DNA from 2 places in the Streptomyces sp. NPDC000878 genome. Region 2 is predicted to be linked to the other one. Evidence: riboswitches for the same ligand, from Rfam matches in the RefSeq annotation. Region 2 holds a riboswitch; the other holds the start of a gene.
The links. Region 2 has a riboswitch for glycine ahead of gcvT (glycine cleavage system aminomethyltransferase GcvT). Riboswitches for the same ligand answer to the same signal wherever they lie in the genome.
Positions count from the first base shown of each region.

Region 1: it holds a riboswitch for glycine, as region 2 does, so the genes downstream of both, gcvP (aminomethyl-transferring glycine dehydrogenase) here and gcvT (glycine cleavage system aminomethyltransferase GcvT) in region 2, are expected to answer to the same signal.

Region 1 covers NZ_JBSFMT010000114.1:4,332-13,092, forward strand. Annotated here, with positions in the region: gene ACWDR4_RS47085 (DUF881 domain-containing protein) at 1-102, shown strand, start outside; gene ACWDR4_RS47090 (small basic family protein) at 99-431, shown strand; gene ACWDR4_RS47095 (DUF881 domain-containing protein) at 437-1,348, shown strand; gene ACWDR4_RS47100 (FHA domain-containing protein) at 1,479-2,369, shown strand; gene ftsR (transcriptional regulator FtsR) at 2,412-3,146, shown strand; gene ACWDR4_RS47110 (bifunctional nuclease family protein) at 3,233-3,706, shown strand; gene ACWDR4_RS47115 (MerR family transcriptional regulator) at 3,991-4,674, shown strand; gene ACWDR4_RS47120 (DNA polymerase IV) at 4,732-6,177, shown strand; gene ACWDR4_RS47125 (PRC-barrel domain-containing protein) at 6,099-6,470, opposite strand; glycine riboswitch at 6,587-6,680, shown strand; gene gcvP (aminomethyl-transferring glycine dehydrogenase) at 6,861-8,761, shown strand, end outside.
Region 2 covers NZ_JBSFMT010000025.1:59,130-67,890, forward strand. Annotated here, with positions in the region: gene ACWDR4_RS22805 (L-serine ammonia-lyase) at 1-756, opposite strand, end outside; gene glyA (serine hydroxymethyltransferase) at 815-2,092, opposite strand; gene gcvH (glycine cleavage system protein GcvH) at 2,122-2,499, opposite strand; gene gcvT (glycine cleavage system aminomethyltransferase GcvT) at 2,614-3,735, opposite strand; glycine riboswitch at 3,770-3,877, opposite strand; glycine riboswitch at 3,878-3,977, opposite strand; gene ACWDR4_RS22825 (AAA family ATPase) at 4,191-4,877, shown strand; gene ACWDR4_RS22830 (enhanced serine sensitivity protein SseB) at 4,960-5,763, shown strand; gene ACWDR4_RS22835 (enhanced serine sensitivity protein SseB C-terminal domain-containing protein) at 5,951-6,763, shown strand; gene ACWDR4_RS22840 (ABC transporter permease) at 7,168-8,166, shown strand; gene ACWDR4_RS22845 (ABC transporter substrate-binding protein) at 8,223-8,761, shown strand, end outside.

The DNA of each region.
Region 1 (8,761 bases), on a different contig from region 2:
ACCAGCATCTCCGTGGAGCGCGACCTCCGGCTGCCCGCCGCACCGAGCGTGATCGTACGTACAGCACAACCGAGTACAGAGACAGAGAAGGGCACATCGTGATCGCGGTACTGGGCCTCGTCGTGGGAGTCGTGGCTGGATTGTTGGTCCGGCCCGAGGTTCCGGCGGTCGTCGAGCCTTACCTTCCCATCGCTGTCGTCGCGGCCCTGGACGCCGTGTTCGGCGGTCTGCGGGCCATGCTCGACGGCATCTTCGACGACAAGGTCTTCGTGGTGTCGTTCCTGTCGAACGTCGTCGTGGCCGCGCTGATCGTCTTCCTGGGCGACAAGCTGGGCGTGGGCGCCCAGTTGTCCACCGGTGTCGTCGTGGTCCTCGGTATCCGTATCTTCTCGAATGCCGCGGCGATCCGTCGGCACGTCTTCCGGGCCTGACGCCGATGAGCGACAACGACAAGAGCGGCGCGAGCGACAAGCAGGCCGACGCGGGCGAGAACCGGTTGCGCGAGGAACTGCCCGAGGAGGTCTCTCCCACGCCCTCGGAGGCCTCGGAGGCCTCGGAGGCCTCCGAGGCACGGGCCGTGGACGCTGCGGCCGTGACGGCCGGCGAGGAGCCTGGACCGTCCCTGACCGGCCGTCAGCGGCTGGTGAAGGGGCTGTGGCCGCCGCGGGTGACCCGGGCTCAACTCATCGTCGCCCTGCTGCTGTTCGGGCTGGGATTCGGGCTGGCGGTCCAGGTCGCGTCCACCAGCGACAGTGACGGGGCGCTGCGCGGTGCGCGTCAGGAAGATCTTGTACGCATCCTCGATGAACTGGATGACCGTACTCAGCGTCTTGAGGACGAGAAGCAGGGTCTCGAAGATCAGCGGACCGAGCTGGAGAACAGCTCGGACCAGGCTGAGGAGGCCCGTAAGCAGACGGTCGAGAAGGAGCGGCAACTGGGCATCCTGGCGGGCACGGTGGCCGCTCAGGGGCCCGGGATCACGCTGACCATCGAGGACACGAAGGGGACGGTCGAAGCCGACATGCTGCTCGACGCGATCCAGGAGTTGCGTGCGGCCGGTGCCGAGGCGATCCAGGTCAACGGTGTACGGGTCGTCGCGGGGACTTTTCTGGCGGACGAGGACGGCGGGGGAGTGAGCGTCGACGGGAACAAGATCGACGCTCCCTATCGTTTCAAGGTCATCGGCAAGCCACAGGACCTCGAACCGGCGCTCAACATCCCGGGAGGTGTGGTGCAGACCCTGGAGAAGGAGCAGGCCACCGTTACCGTGGAGCGGGCGGACAAGATCGTTGTGGACGCCTTGCGAGCGGCGAAGCAGCCTGACTACGCTCGGTCGTCCTCCCAGTGAACCGGGGGTGCATGGGGGCTGTCCGGGGAGGGCATGAGGTTGCGGGGGGTCGGCGCACCGAATGGGTGGTGCGTGGTGGAAACTGTCAGGTGGAGACGGACGTTGTGAGGATGTCCGGGTCGACCGGTAGGTGCAGTCAGGGTTCGTCCTGCCCCACGGGCGGGTCTGTTTCGGTCAAGGGGAATCGCCCGTGAAGTTGTTTGCGAAGTTGTTCGGCAAGAGCGCGCGAGAGGGCAGCGACAACGCGACCGCCCGCCATCGCGCACAGCCCGACGCGGAGGGTCAGCGCCCTCTGTTCCGGGACCAGGTCGGCGGTCCGGGCGGTGACGTTCCGGGAGGTCAGGGCGCGCCGTCTGTTGACCCTGCCCAGTCCGGGCGCATAGGTTTCGGGGAACCGTCAACCTCAAGTACGGGTGGAGAGTTTTCCTCCGACCCCTATGCGTCCAATGCCCCGGCGGGGCAGCCGCGGCAGGAGGATCCGTCGATGTCGGCCCTGGTGTGTACGAGGTGCGGTAACCGCAACGCGGAGAACAGCCGCTTCTGCTCCAACTGCGGTGCGCCGCTGCGAGCCGGGGCCACCCCCGAGCGTCCGTCGGAGACGACGTCCACGATCTCCATCTCCGGTATCGAGGCGTACGACGCCGAGGTCACCGGGCAGACGCAGATGCCGATGCTCTCGCCCGAGGCGCAGGCCGCAGTGGACGCGCTGCCGCTCGGGTCGGCGCTTCTGGTGGTGCGCCGCGGCCCGAACTCGGGCAGCCGCTTCCTCCTGGACGGCGAGCTGACCACGGCCGGGCGTCATCCGCAGAGCGACATCTTCCTGGACGACGTGACCGTGTCCCGTCGGCACGTGGAGTTCCGCCGAGGCCAGGACGGCATGTTCACGGTCTCCGATGTGGGCAGCCTCAACGGCACGTACGTCAACCGAGAGCGGATCGACTCTGTCGCCCTGTCGAACGGTGACGAGGTGCAGATCGGCAAGTACCGGCTGGTGTTCTACGCGAGCCAGCGGGGCTACTGACCCTCCTCCGGACCGAGTCCGGAGGGACCCCAGGGAAGGTCCATGCTTCAAACACCGAGCGGCGGTGCCGGCCACGGCATCGCCGCCGCGGACAGTGGGCTGATGAGCATCGGCACAGTGCTGAACGCGCTGCGCGACGAGTTCCCCGAAGTCACCATCTCCAAGATCCGTTTCCTGGAGTCGGAGGGGCTCATCGAGCCGCAGCGGACCCCTTCGGGGTACCGCAAGTTCAGCCCGGAGGACGTCGAGCGCCTCGGCCATGTCCTGAGAATGCAGCGGGACCACTATCTGCCCCTCAAGGTGATCAGGGAGTACCTGGACGCCATGGAGCGCGGGGAGGCCGTATCGCTCCCCACCGTGGGCCGTCAGCGGGACGGTGAGCCGAGCCTGGAGCCCGAGGGGCCCACAGCCGTCCGGATCGGCCGGGCGGAGCTGCTCGCCGCCGCCGGGATCGGCGACGAGGAACTCGAGGAGTGGCAGTCGTACGGGCTGGTCGTGCCGCTGCCCGACGGGGCGTACGACGCGGAGACGGTCACCGTCGCCGCGCTCGTCGCCGAGCTGGGGCGGTTCGGGATCGAGCCACGCCATCTGCGGGTGATGAAGGCCGCCGCCGACCGTGAGGCCGGCCTGGTCGACCAGGTGGTGGCCCCGCTCAGGCTCCACCGCAATCCGCAGACCAGGGCTCTCGCGGAGGCCCGAAGCAAGGAACTGGCGGGGCTCACGGTGAAGCTGCACGCGGCCCTGGTGCGGATCGCACTGGGAGTGCGGCAGCCCTGAGCGGAAAGGGCAAGCCGGAGGGCGGATCGGCCACCCGTTCCGTGCCCGACTACCCAAACGTCCCGGGCACGGCCTAGGGTTGCTGTGTGAACGAGCTCGATGTCGTAGGTGTCCGGGTCGAAATGCCCTCCAACCAACCGATCGTGCTTCTGCGGGAAGTGGGAGGCGACCGCTACCTCCCCATCTGGATCGGACCGGGGGAGGCGACGGCGATCGCCTTCGCCCAGCAGGGCATGGCCCCCGCACGACCGCTGACGCACGACCTGTTCAAGGACGTGCTGGAGGCCGTCGGCCAGGAGCTCACCGAAGTGCGCATCACGGACCTGCGCGAGGGTGTCTTCTACGCGGAGCTGGTGTTCGCCAGTGGGGTTGAAGTGAGTGCCCGCCCGTCCGACGCCATAGCGCTGGCGCTGCGCACCGGGACGCCGATCTACGGCAGCGACGGAGTGCTCGACGACGCCGGGATCGCGATCCCGGACGAGCAGGAGGACGAGGTGGAGAAGTTCCGCGAGTTCCTCGACCAGATCTCTCCCGAGGACTTCGGGACCAACAGTCAGTGAGCCCTGACGGCGACGGCTGACGAGGCTCGGGCGGCTCCACGGACCTGGTGGTCGGTGGAGCCTGTCCTTTTGCCCGGCGACGTCACGGATGATGGCAATTGCCAGCGGCGTGTGAGAGCGTCGTGCGGCCCTTGCGGAGCGCATTCGGCTAGCCTTTCCCCGCGGTGGGGTGCGGGAAACCACTCCTAGGGTGATTATCACTCGGCGTGCCGAGTGTGGCGATCGTTGACGCGCCCCTGGTGACTGCCTACCGTCGAGAAGGCAGGTCAAGGACGGAGGTCGGCGTGAGAAGCAGCGGCGACGGTACGGCTGGGGGTGCCCCCGGACGCGGTCTGGGGGAGAGCGGCCCGTACCCTCCCCCAGGCTCTCGGCTACGCTCGAGCTGGGGGGACCCCCATCACGGCAGCGCGGCCGATCACGTTCCGCCGCGGCCGACGGCTGTAGCAGGCGGCGGAGGGGCGACATCCATGGCGTCCGAGGAGATCGGCTACCGCGGTCCGACGGCGTGTGCGGCGGCCGGCATCACTTACCGCCAGTTGGACTACTGGGCGCGCACCGGGCTGGTCGAGCCGAGTGTGCGGCCCGCTCATGGGTCGGGGACGCAGCGGCTCTACAGCTTCCGGGACGTTGTCGTCCTGAAGATCGTGAAGCGCTTTCTCGACACCGGTGTCTCGTTGCAGAACATCCGTACGGCGGTCCAGCACCTGAGGGCGTGCGAGTTCCGGGATCTGGAGCGCCTGACGCTGATGAGCGACGGCGCGACCGTCTACGAGTGCACTTCCCCCGACGAGGTGCACGCGCTGCTCCAGGGCGGGCAGGGCATCTTCGGTATCGCCGTCGGTGTGGTGTGGCGGGACGTGGAAAGCGCTCTCTCGCAGCTGCATGGGGAGCGCGTCGACACCGGCGAGACGCTTGTCGGGCACAACCCCGCGGACGAGTTGGCGCGGCGGCGCAACCGGGCGGTCTGACCGCCCCTGCCTCGGTGTTCCGGGGCATTGTCAGTGGCGTAGGGCAGCATCGGACATGTGAGAAACGCGCCCACGATCCTGCATCTCGACATGGATGCCTTCTTCGCCTCGGCGGAGCAGGCGTCCAAGCCGAGTCTGCGCGGGAAGGCCGTGGTCGTGGGCGGGCTGGGGCCGCGCGGGGTGGTCGCGACCTGTTCGTACGAGGCGCGGGTGTTCGGGGTCCACTCCGCGATGCCAATGGCCCAGGCGCGGCGACTCGCGCCGAACGCCGCGTATCTCGTGCCGAGGTTCGGGTTCTACCGGTCGATCAGCGAGCAGGTCATGGCGCTGCTGCGGGCGCTGTCACCGCTGGTGGAGCCGCTCAGCCTGGACGAGGCGTTCGTGGATCTGGAGGCCGGGGAAGCGGCCTGGGACGAGGCGTCGGCGCGGCTGGCGGGGGCGAAGCTGCGCACTGACATACGGGCCGTCACGGGACTCACCGGGTCGGTGGGCCTCGCCGCCTCCAAGATGCTCGCGAAGATCGCCTCGGAGCAGGCCAAGCCGGACGGGCTGGTGCTGATCGAGCCCGGGACCGAGCGGGCGCTGCTCGGTCCCATGTCGGTGCGGATCCTGCCCGGGGTCGGGCCGACGACGGGCGACCATCTGCGGCGGGCCGGGATCAGTACGGTCGACGAGCTGGCCGAGGCGGGCGAGGACGAACTCGTACGGCTGCTGGGGAAGGCCCACGGGCACGGGCTGTACGCGATGGCGCTGGCGCACGACGAGCGGCCCGTGGTGGCCGAGCGGGAGACCAAGTCCGTGTCGGTCGAGGACACGTACGACGTGGACATCCACGACCGGGTCCGGGTGGGGACGGAAGTGCAGCGGCTCGCGGACCGGTGTGTGCGGCGGCTGCGCGGTGCCGGGCTGTCCGGGCGGACCATCGTCCTGAAGGTGCGGCGGTACGACTTCTCCACGCTGACCCGGTCCGAGACCCTCCGGGGGCCCACGGACGACCCCGGGGTGGTGCGGGAGGCGGCGGCCCGGCTACTGGAGTCGGTGGACACGACAGGTGGCGTGCGACTGCTCGGGGTCGGGGTGAGCGGCCTCGCCGACTTCACGCAGGAGGATCTGTTCGCCCAGGCCGCCGGGGAGCTGGCGGCCCTTGAGCTGGTGGAGGAGGCGGAGCACGAGGCCGTGGAGGACCAGGAGGCGCCTGCCGAGCGGCACTGGACCACGGGGCACGACGTACGGCATGGCGACTTCGGGCACGGGTGGGTGCAGGGGAGCGGGCTGGGGCGGGTGACCGTGCGGTTCGAGACGCCGGAGGCGGAGCAGCCGGGGCGGGTGCGGACGTTCCGTACCGACGATCCCGCGCTGGAGCCGGCGGATCCGCTGCCGTTGGTTTCCACCGGGCCCCGAAGACCCGAGGGTGTCGGGCCCGATCAGGAGTCGTCCGAGCCCGCCAGCTTGCCGAAGTCGTGGTCCGGGAACGGAGGAGGGGGCGCCAAGTCGAGACCGTAGTGGTGGTAGAGCTGGAGTTCCTGTTCCGGGGAGAGATGGCGGCCCACGCCGAAGTCGGGGGCGTCCTTGATCAGGGCCCGCTCGAAGGGGACGCGCAGCGTGCCGTCGATCAGTTCGCTGGGTTCAAGGGGTACGAAGGCGTCCCTGCTGAACAGCCCTGTCCGTATGGCTGCCCACTCCGGCACGCCCGTCGCGTCGTCGAGGTAGACCTCGTCGATCGTGCCGATCTTGGTGCCGTTGCGGTCGAAGGCCTTGCGGCCGATCAGGTGGCGCGGATCGATGTCGGTCTGCACGGCGGGCCCTCCGTATGGTCGCAACTCATCCGTAAGCACTACAAAAGAGCACTTCGGAGAAGGTGGCCACTCGAAGGTGTGTGCGTGGAGCCGCTGATAGGCTGGCCAGTGGCTGCTGACCCTGTGCGGGAGAGTCCTCCGGAACCTCGGAGGCGCCGAAGGAGCAACTCCTCCCCGGAATCTCTCAGGCCCCTGTACCGCACGGACGAGGTCACTCTGGAAAGCAGGGCGGAGTTCATGGTCTCCGCTCTCACCGACGGTGAAAACCGGGACGTCAGCGCGTTGGCAGCCCGGTGAAGCTCTCAGGTCGAGATGACAGAGGGGGAGGCCGTTCGGGCACCCGTGCCGTGGTGCCCCTCGAAGGTCGCAGACGACCAGGAGGCCTCCGTCATGACCGTCCACCGCACTTCGCTCGCCGTACTCGAACAGGGCACGCCCTTCGAGCGGCGCCACATCGGGCCTGATCGCGAGGACCGGGCCAAGATGCTCGCGCAGGTCGGATACGGCTCGCTCGACGAGCTGACGGCCGCAGCGGTCCCGGATGTGATCAGGAACGCCGACGCGCTGGACCTGCCGGGCGCCCGTACCGAGGCCGAGGTGCTGGCCGAGCTGCGGTCGCTGGCCGACCGGAACCAGGTGCTGGGGTCCATGATCGGGCTCGGGTACTACGGGACCTTCACCCCGCCCGTGATCCTGCGGAACGTGATGGAGAACCCGGCCTGGTACACCGCGTACACGCCGTACCAGCCGGAGATCTCGCAGGGGCGCCTCGAAGCGCTGCTGAACTTCCAGACCATGGTCGCCGACCTCACCGGGCTGCCCACCTCGGGTGCCTCGCTGCTCGACGAGGGCACCGCCGCCGCCGAGGCGATGGCGTTGTCGCGGCGCATGGGCAAGAACAAGAAGGGGCTCTTCCTCGTCGACGCGGACGCCCTGCCGCAGACCATCGCGGTCATTCAGACGCGGGCCGAGCCGGTCGGTGTCGAGGTCGTCGTTGCCGACCTGAGCGCCGGTATTCCGGACGACATCGCCGGGCGTGAGATCAACGGCGTGCTGCTTCAGTACCCGGGTGCTTCCGGTGCCGTACGGGATCTGAAGCCCGTCGTCGAGCAGGCGCACGGGCTCGGTGCCGTCGTCACCGTCGCCGCCGATCTGCTGGCCCTGACGCTGCTCACCTCGCCCGGTGAGCTCGGCGCGGACATCGCGGTCGGGACGACCCAGCGGTTCGGCGTGCCGATGGGCTTCGGCGGGCCGCACGCCGGATACATGGCCGTACGTGAGCAGTTCGCGCGCAGTCTGCCCGGGCGGCTCGTGGGTGTCTCCGTGGACGCGGACGGGCACAGGGCGTACCGGCTCGCTCTTCAGACGCGGGAGCAGCACATCCGCCGGGAGAAGGCCACCAGCAACATCTGTACGGCGCAGGTGCTGCTGGCCGTGATGGCCGGCATGTACGCCGTCCACCACGGGCCCGAGGGGCTGCGGACCATCGCCCGGCGCACCCACCGGTACGCCACGATCCTCGCCGCGGGGCTGACGGCGGGCGGTGTCGAGGTCGTCCACGGGGCCTACTTCGACACGGTGACCGTGCGGGTGCCCGGGAAGGCCGGCGAGGTCGCCGCAGCGGCGCGTGAGCACGGGGTCAATGTGCACCTCGTCGACGCCGACCTGCTGTCGGTCTCCTGCGACGAGACCACCACGCGGGCTCACCTGGGCGCCGTATGGACCGCGTTCGGGGTCGAGGGCGACATCGAGGCGCTCGACGCGGGTGCCGAGGACACGCTGCCGGGCGCGCTGCTGCGTACCGACGACGTGCTCACGCACCCCGTCTTCCACCAGTACCGCTCCGAGACCGCGATGCTGCGCTACCTGCGTCGGCTCGCCGACCGTGACTACGCGCTCGACCGGGGCATGATCCCGCTGGGCTCCTGCACCATGAAGCTCAACGCGACCACCGAGATGGAGCCGGTCACCTGGCCCGAGTTCGGCCAGCTGCACCCCTTCGCGCCCGCCGAGCAGGCGCAGGGTTATCTGACGCTCATCCGTGAGCTGGAGGAGCGGCTCGCCGAGGTCACCGGGTACGACAAGGTGTCGCTCCAGCCGAACGCCGGTTCGCAGGGCGAGCTGGCCGGGTTGCTCGCCGTACGCGGATACCACCGCGCCAACGGGGACGAGCAGCGGACGGTCTGTCTGATTCCGTCGTCCGCGCACGGGACCAACGCGGCCAGTGCCGTCATGGCCGGGATGAAGGTCGTCGTCGTGAAGACCGCCGGGGACGGTGAGATCGACGTCGA
Region 2 (8,761 bases):
CCGGAGTTGACGCGCCGACATGGCCGCGCGACGGCGTACCCGCAGGCCGCCCGGCAGGATGCCCTCGCGGGACATGCCGCGTGACACGCACGCCTGCATCACCCGCCAGATGTCCAGCAGCCCGGAGCGGATCTCGTCCTCGGTGCGCCAGGCCCGCTCGTTCTCCAGCATCAGCGCGGAGATCGACAGGCCTGTTTCCTTCGCCAGGCGCAGCAGCTCGTCGCCCGTGCGGAAGGGGTACTTCAGCGCCGTGTCGTCGAGCTTGATCCGGTCCGCGCCGACCGCGTCGTCGTCGACGACGAATCCGCCGCCCACCGAGTAGTACGTCTTCGACAACAGCTCCTCACCCGAGGCGTCGTACGCCCACAGGGTCATGCCGTTGGCGTGGTAGGGGAGTGTCTTACGGCGGTGCAGGACCAGGTCGTCGTCGAAGGAGAAGTTGATCTCGTGGTCGTCGAGGAGCCTAAGCCGACCCGACTCCTTGATCTGCTCCACCCGTACGTCCGCGCCCTCCACGTCCACCGTGCGCGGTGAGGCGCCCTCCAGGCCGAGCAGCACCGCCTTGGGCGTGCCGTGCCCGTGGCCGGTCGCGCCGAGCGAGCCGTACAGCTCCGCCCGGACCGACGCCACCGCCCCGAGGACCTCTTCGTTGCGCAGTCGGCGGGCGAACAGCCGGGCCGCGCGCATGGGGCCGACCGTGTGGGAGCTGGACGGGCCGATGCCGATCGAGAACAGGTCGAAGACGGATACGGCCACGGGGACTCCTCCAGAGAGGGCGGGGGCACACGGCGTCGGGTGCCCCCGCCGGGAAAAACTACTTGTTGAGACCGGGGTACAGCGGGTGCTTGTCGGCCAGCGCCTTCACGCGGGCCTTCAGGCTGGCGGCGTCGACCTCCCCGAAGGGAGCGGGCGCCTTCAGGGTCTCCGCGATGACGTCCGCGACCTCGGTGAAGTCCTCGGCCGTGAAGCCGCGGGTCGCGAGGGCCGGCGTACCGATCCGCAGGCCCGACGTCACCATCGGGGGACGCGGGTCGTTCGGGATGGCGTTCCGGTTGACGGTGATGCCGACCTCGTGGAGACGGTCCTCGGCCTGCTTGCCGTCCAGCTCGGAGTTCCGCAGGTCGACGAGGACCAGATGGACGTCCGTACCGCCGGACAGGACGGACACACCGTGCTCACCGACGTCCGCGCGCACCAGGCGCTCGGCCAGGATGCGGGCGCCGTCCACCGTACGCTGCTGGCGCTCCTTGAAGTCCTCGCTCGCCGCGACCTTGAAGGAGACGGCCTTCGCCGCGATGACGTGCTCCAGGGGGCCGCCCTGGAAGCCCGGGAAGACCGACGAGTTCAGCTTCTTCGCGAACTCCTGCTTCGCCAGGATGATCCCGCCGCGCGGGCCGCCCAGCGTCTTGTGGGTCGTCGAGGTGACGACATCGGCGTACGGCACCGGGTTCGGGTGCAGGCCCGCCGCCACCAGACCGGCGAAGTGCGCCATGTCGACCCAGAGGTACGCGCCCACCTCGTCCGCGATGCGGCGGAACTCCGCGAAGTCCAGCTGACGCGGGTACGCCGACCAGCCCGCGATGATCACCTTCGGGCGGTGCTCCTTGGCGAGCTGCTCCAGCTCGGCCATGTCGACAAGACCGGCCTCGTCCACGTGGTAGGCGACCACATTGAACTGCTTGCCGGAGAAGTTCAGCCGCATCCCGTGGGTGAGGTGGCCGCCGTGCGCCAGGTCCAGGCCGAGGATGGTGTCGCCGGGCTGGGCCAGCGCGAACAGCGCGGCCTGGTTGGCGGAGGCGCCCGAGTGCGGCTGGACGTTGGCGTACTCGGCGCCGAACAGCTCCTTGACCCGGTCGATCGCGATCTGCTCGGCGACGTCGACGTGCTCGCAGCCGCCGTAGTAGCGGCGGCCGGGGTAACCCTCGGCGTACTTGTTGGTGAGGACCGAGCCCTGGGCCTCCATGACCGCGACCGGAGCGAAGTTCTCCGAGGCGATCATCTCCAGGGTGGACTGCTGACGGTGCAGCTCGGCGTCGACGGCGGCGGCGACGTCCGGGTCCAGCTCGTGCAGGGGAGTGTTCAGAAGCGACATGGGTCAGTTACGTCCTTACGCCTGGGGGCTCAGCTGCCGGAGAACGCGGTGTACTCGTCCGCGGAGAGCAGGTCGCCCGGCTCCTCCGCGACGCGCACCTTGAAGAGCCAGCCGCCCTCGAAGGGGGCGGAGTTCACCAACGACGGGTCGTTGGAGACGTCCTCGTTGACCTCGGTGACCTCACCGGAGACCGGGGAGTACAGGTCGCTGACGGACTTGGTCGACTCCAGCTCACCGCAGGTCTCGCCCGCGGTCACCGTGGCACCTACCTCGGGAAGCTGGACGTACACGACATCGCCGAGCGCGTTGGCCGCGTGCTCGGTGATACCGACCGTCGAGACGCCGTCCTCGGCGCCCGACAGCCACTCGTGCTCCTTGCTGTAGCGCAGCTGCTGGGGGTTGCTCATGGCCTGAATTCTCCTGTATGCGGGGGACTGGTCATGCATGGGGTACTACAGGGGCTGTCCATGAGCGGTCAGGACACGGCCTGCTCATGACGACGGAGCGACAAAAAACCCGGCTTACTTCTGACGCTTGTAGAACGGCAGCGCCACGACCTCGTACGGCTCGTGGCTGCCCCGGATGTCCACGCCCACGCCCGCTGTGCCCGGCGCCGCGTGCGTGGCGTCGACGTACGCCATCGCGATCGGCTTGCCGAGGGTGGGGGAGGGGGCGCCCGAGGTGACCTCGCCGATCACCCGGCCGTCGGCGACGACCTCGTACCCCGCGCGTGGGACGCGACGGCCCTCTGCGACCAGGCCGACGAGGACCCGCGGCGGCTCGTACGAGGCGCGCTCGGCGGCCTCGCGCAGAGCCGCGCGGCCCACGAAGTCGCCCGCCTTCTCGAACTTGACGACCCGGCCGAGCCCGGCGTCGAAGGGGGTCAGGGAGGTCGTCAGCTCGTGCCCGTACAGCGGCATGCCCGCCTCCAGGCGGAGCGTGTCCCGGCAGGACAGACCGCAGGGGACGAGCCCGACGGGCGCACCCGCGTCGGTCAGCGCCTGCCACACCTTCTCGGCGTCGCCCGGCGACACGAACAGCTCGAAGCCGTCCTCGCCGGTGTATCCGGTGCGCGCGATGAGGGCGGGGACACCGGCGACCGTGCCGGGCAGGCCCGCGTAGTACTTCAGGCCGTCGAGATCGGCGTCGGTGAGGGAGGCGAGGATGCCGGGGGACTCCGGGCCCTGCACGGCGATCAGCGCGTAGGCGTCCCGGTCGTCGCGGACCACCGCGTCGAAGCTGTCGGACCGCTCCAGCAGAGCATCGAGCACGATCTGCGCGTTGCCGGCGTTGGCCACCACCAGGTATTCGGTCTCGGCCAGGCGGTAGACGATCAGGTCGTCCAGGATGCCGCCGTCGGCCCGGCAGATCATGGTGTAGCGGGCGCGGCCGACGGCGACGGACCCGATGTTCCCGACGAGGGCGTAGTCGAGGAGCGCGGCGGCCTCCGGCCCCGTCACGGTGATCTCGCCCATGTGGGAGAGGTCGAAGAGACCGGCCCGGGTACGCACCGCGACATGCTCGTCGCGCTCGGAGCCGTACCGCAGGGGCATGTCCCAGCCGGCGAAGTCGGTCATCGTCGCGCCGAGCGCGCGATGCAGGGCATCGAGCGCGGTCGTACGCGGAACGGGGCTACTGCTCATCGGTTGTGCTCCCAGGGCATGACGGCGAGGTCGTTCCTCCCCATCTGTCATCGGAACCTGAGAGGTTCGCCATGAAGGACATGGCTTGCACCGTGGGTGGAGCCGCTGGTCACAGGACCGGCAGCCCGCTTTTCAGATGTGCCTCGCCCGCGCGGTACGGGGCCTGAGAGATTCAAGGGAGGGACTTGCTCCTTCGGCGCCCGGCCACCCGTAGGTGTCCGGAACTCTCCCGCGCGGATTCAAGCGGCCGGTATGCAGTTGGCGGGCACATCATCGCACGCATTCCTTCGGCACGGCAGGGGGACCCTTCACAGAGGAGGCACAGTCATGCCACAGGCGCACATATGGCCCTGTAGCAGGCCTGTTGCAGTAAGCGGACCCAAACGAGAGACACCGCGTATTACCTTCTCTTTACACTCGACGGGGACGGTACTTCCCGACCCCATGGGAGGACGATCACGGTGAACAGGACCACGGCGTACGCGACGACCTCAGCCCTCGCACTGACCGACGCGCTGCCCGCGCAGCCGGCCGCCCCCGCCCGGGAGGCCTGCGCCCCGCGCCCGGCACCCGTGATCCGCGATCTGCGGGAGCGCTCGGGCCACAGCCCGCACGGCCTCACCTTCGGCGCCCGCGACCTCGTCGTGGTCACCGGCCTGCCAGGCAGCGGCAAGTCCACGCTGATGCGCCGGGCGGTGCGCGGCCCCGGCATCGACTCCCAGAACACCCGCGACCGCTGGGACGCCCGTACGCCCGCCTTCCTCCCCTACGCCGTCTACCGCCCCCTCGTCCGCCTCGCCCACTACGCCGGACTGCGCCGCGCCCTGCGCTCCGGCGCCGGGGTCGTCGTGCACGACTGCGGTACGCAGGCCTGGGTGCGCGGCTGGCTGGCCCGCGAGGCCCGCCGCCGGGGCGGCACCCTCCACCTGCTCCTCCTCGACGTCACCCCCGGCGAGGCCCTGGAGGGCCAGCGCGAGCGCGGCCGGGGCGTCTCGCGGTACGCGTTCCTGCGCCACCGCCAGGCCGCCTCGCGGCTGCTGCGCTCGGTGGAGAAGGGGAACCTGCCGGAGGGCTGCGGCTCGGCGGTCCTGATCGACCGGGACGCGGCGGACACCCTGCGCAGGATCGACTTCGCGGACTGACCGACGTCGTCGCCGGGGCCGGTTAGGGTTTTGCCCATTAAGGGACTCAAGGCAGCGGTTCACAGCAGGCGGTAGGCAGCAGATGGACATCCCGGCGGACTTCCCCCCGGACTTTCCCGGGGGTTTCCCCGCACAGGCGCACCCCCACTCGCACGGCGGGTGGCCCGGCAACGAGCTGGAGGAGGTGCTCTCGGCGTCCCTCGGCGTCCCCGGCGCGGGCGCCCGGATCGTCGAGGTCCTCGGCCGCAGCTTCGTCTGGGTCCCCCTCCCGTCCGGCGGCGGCCCCCACTCCGGCCCCCTCGACCTGCCCACGATGGACATCGGAGGCCAGGCGTACGTACCGGTCTTCAGCTCGGAGGAACAGTTCCGGCAGGTCGTCGGCGGCCACATGGCGTACACCGTGGCCCCCGCCGTCGAGTTCGCCCGGGGCCTCCCGCCCCAGGTCGGCATCGCCATGAACCCGGACGGCGTGGTCGGCGTCCCGCTGCCCCCGCCGGCCGTCGCCGAACTCTGCCGCTCCGGCCGCACCGTCCTCGACGGCGCCGCCGGCGGCGGACGGGTCCGCCTCTACGAGCCCGACTGGCAGGAGGACCCGGTCGACTTCCTCACCGCCACGGCAGCGGAGTTCGCCGGCACGGGCGTCGTCCGCACGGCCCGCCGCTGCCTCGCGACCATCGAGACGTCCGCCCCCGTCATGTTCATCGGCGTCGAACTCTCCCCCTGGGACCCGGTGGCCCGCACCATCCCCATGGACGCGGTAGGAAGAGCCCTGGGCCAAGTGGGCTCCCCCTGGCCGGTGAACCTCCTCTTCCTGGACGCGGCCCAGGACCCGGTGACCGACTGGCTGAGGGAGCGAGTCCGCCCCTTCTATCAGCACGGTTACTGATGAACTTGCCCCAGGGGCAACCCCCTAGGGGCGCGGGGAACTGCGCGACCAGCCACGATGGTCCGCAGCCGCCGAAAATCAGCAAGTCACGAGTTCTTGGGCGCCTTCCACAGACCGTGTCTGTCAGCGGCGCCGATTAAGCTAAGAAACGCACAACTCGGTAGGGGTAAACGAAGGGGCGGTAATGGTGAGCGCGTCGGGCACGGCCGCGGCCGGTCAGGTCGAGCACATGCTGCGCCAAGTCACGCCCGGGCGCTACGACGCCTACGAGGCACTCCTGCGCGCCCTCGCGACCCCGTCCTCCGGCCAGATCTGGATGCTGCTCTGGCACGGCCAGGCCGGCTCCCCGGACGCCCAGTACGGAAACATGCAGGTCGAGGGGTACGGCTACGCCCCCTGCGTGACCTCCGCCCAGGAGCTGTCGGTCAGCGGCTGGAACAGGTCGTACGAGGTGGTCGACGGCCTCGACGTGGCCCGCACCCTCTACCCGGACCAGTACGGCCTCTGGCTCAACCCGCACTCCCCGGGCGGCGGCGTCGGCATCCCCTGGCTCGATCTGCGCCGCATCGCGGCGGGCCTGGAACGCCAGCCCGCAGGGCCTCTGCGCCTCGCCGAACCCGGCATCGAGATCCCGCAGTTCTACGCCCTCCTCTCGCAGAACGCCCACCGCACCCCGGCGGTCCGCTCGCTGCGCCGCGCCTGGGTGCAGCCGGCGCTCGGGGCGCCGTATCTCGCCATCGGCCTCGATGTGTACGACACCTCGCCACCGGCCGTGGACTCGGTGCGCGCGATGATGCAGCAGTCGATAGGGGCGGTCCCCGACGGGCTGCCGGTGTCGACGGTCGCGATGTCGGACGAGCAGGATCCGGTCGTGATGTGGCTCCGCGCGAACGCCCGCCCGTTCTACGACCGCGAGGCCCACGCGATCGCCGCCCCGCCCCAGGCGCCCCAGGCTCCGGCCGCGGGGTACGGGTATCCGCCCGCCCGCGGTCGTTACTGAGCGGATCATCACGCGGACGGCCGAACCCGCGCGCCACGGTCTTCGCGCGTAGATCGCGGCGGATCGTCGCGATAGTATCCATATGCCCTTTCTGTCTCAACTGCCCCGCGTCCGGCGGCCGTTACCCGCTGTTCGGATAACGGAATCCCCAGGACAGCATCACGGTTGCGCATACTTTCGCCGACAGACCTTCCGCGTGATCGCCGAATCGCTGAAGACTCGCCTGTCAGACGATGGGGGCGTCGGTCCGAGTGGCCGACAGCGCATGGTTAAGTCGACTAATCAGCACAGACTGTCAAGCAGGACAAGCAAGATCGGCCGGTACACCGGCGAGCAAGTGAATCAAGCCGCGGACACGCGGCAGGCGTAGGCCGGTCACCACCGGCGAGAGGGGTCGGGTCACTGTGACCGCACCGATCGAGACCACCGCAGCGGCAGCCGAGGCACAGCCGGAGGCTGTGCTCGCCGGTGCCGGTAAGGGGCAGATCGAGGGCCGTTCCCTGGGGCAGATCGCCTGGTCCCGCTTCAAGCGGGACAAGGTGGCGGTCGCCGGCGGTGTGATCGTCATCCTGCTGGTGCTGATCGCGATCCTCTCGCGGCCCATCCAGGCGCTGTTCGGCCTCGACCCCAACGCCTTCAACCAGGACCTGATCGACCCCAACACCTCCCTCCCCAAGAGTGACTTCGGCGGCATGAGCTGGGACCACCCGCTCGGTGTCGAACCGAAGTTCGGGCGCGACATCGCCACCCGCATCCTGGAGGGCTCCTGGGTCTCGCTGGTCGTCGCGTTCGGCGCCACGATCCTGTCCAACGTGATCGGCACGATCCTCGGCGTCGTCGCCGGCTACTACGGCGGCCGGGTCGACACGATCATCAGCCGGCTGATGGACACCTTCCTCGCCTTCCCCCTGCTGCTCTTCGCCATCGCCATCTCCGCCACGCTCCAGGGCGGCGCGTTCGGCCTCGAAGGGCTGCCGCTCCACATCAGCGTGCTGATCTTCGTCATCGGCTTCTTCAACTGGCCCTACCTGGGACGCATTGTCCGCGGCCAGACGCTGGCCCTGCGTGAGCGCGAGTTCGTGGACGCCTCCCGGGGCATGGGCGCCAAGGGGCCGTACATCCTCTTCCGGGAGCTGCTGCCGAACCTGGTCGGCCCGATCATCGTCTACTCGACGCTGCTCATCCCGACCAACATCCTCTTCGAGGCCTCCCTCAGCTTCCTCGGCGTCGGCATCCAGCCCCCGCAGGCTTCCTGGGGCGGAATGCTCAACCAGGCGGTCGTCTACTACCAGGTCGACCCGCAGTTCATGATCGTGCCCGGCCTTGCCATCTTCGTGACCGTCCTGGCGTTCAACCTGCTCGGCGACGGTCTCCGGGACGCTCTCGACCCGCGCAGCCGCTGATGCGGCCGCAACGGGAGTTCAGCAAGTTTCCAACAATGGAGGAGAAGCAGACCATCATGCGAAGGTCAGGGCTGGCCGCGGTTGCGGCAATCGGAACTGTGAGCCTGCTGCTCGCAGGCTGCAGCAAAGCCGAAGACGATTCGACGGACGGCACCAAGGCGGCTGGGGCCAACGCAGCGACCAAGGACGTCGTCAACGCCTCCACCCAGAAGGGGGGCACGGTCACCTACGAGTACTCCGATGTCCCGGACTCCTTCGACCCCGGCAACACGTACTACGCGTACATGTACAACTTCAGCAGGCTGTACGCCCGCCCGCTGATGACCTTCAAGCCCGCTGCGGGCGACAAGGGCAACGAGCTGGTCCCGGACCTCGCCGCGAGCGCCGGTGTGCCGAGCGACGGCGGCAAGACCTGGACGTACAAGCTCCGTTCGGGGCTGAAGTACCAGGACGGCACCGCGATCACCTCGAAGGACGTCAAGTACGCCGTCGAGCGCTCCAACTTCGCGCGTGACGTGCTCTCCCTCGGCCCGAACTACTTCCAGCAGTTCCTGGAGGGCGGCGACAAGTACAAGGGTCCGTACAAGGACAAGAG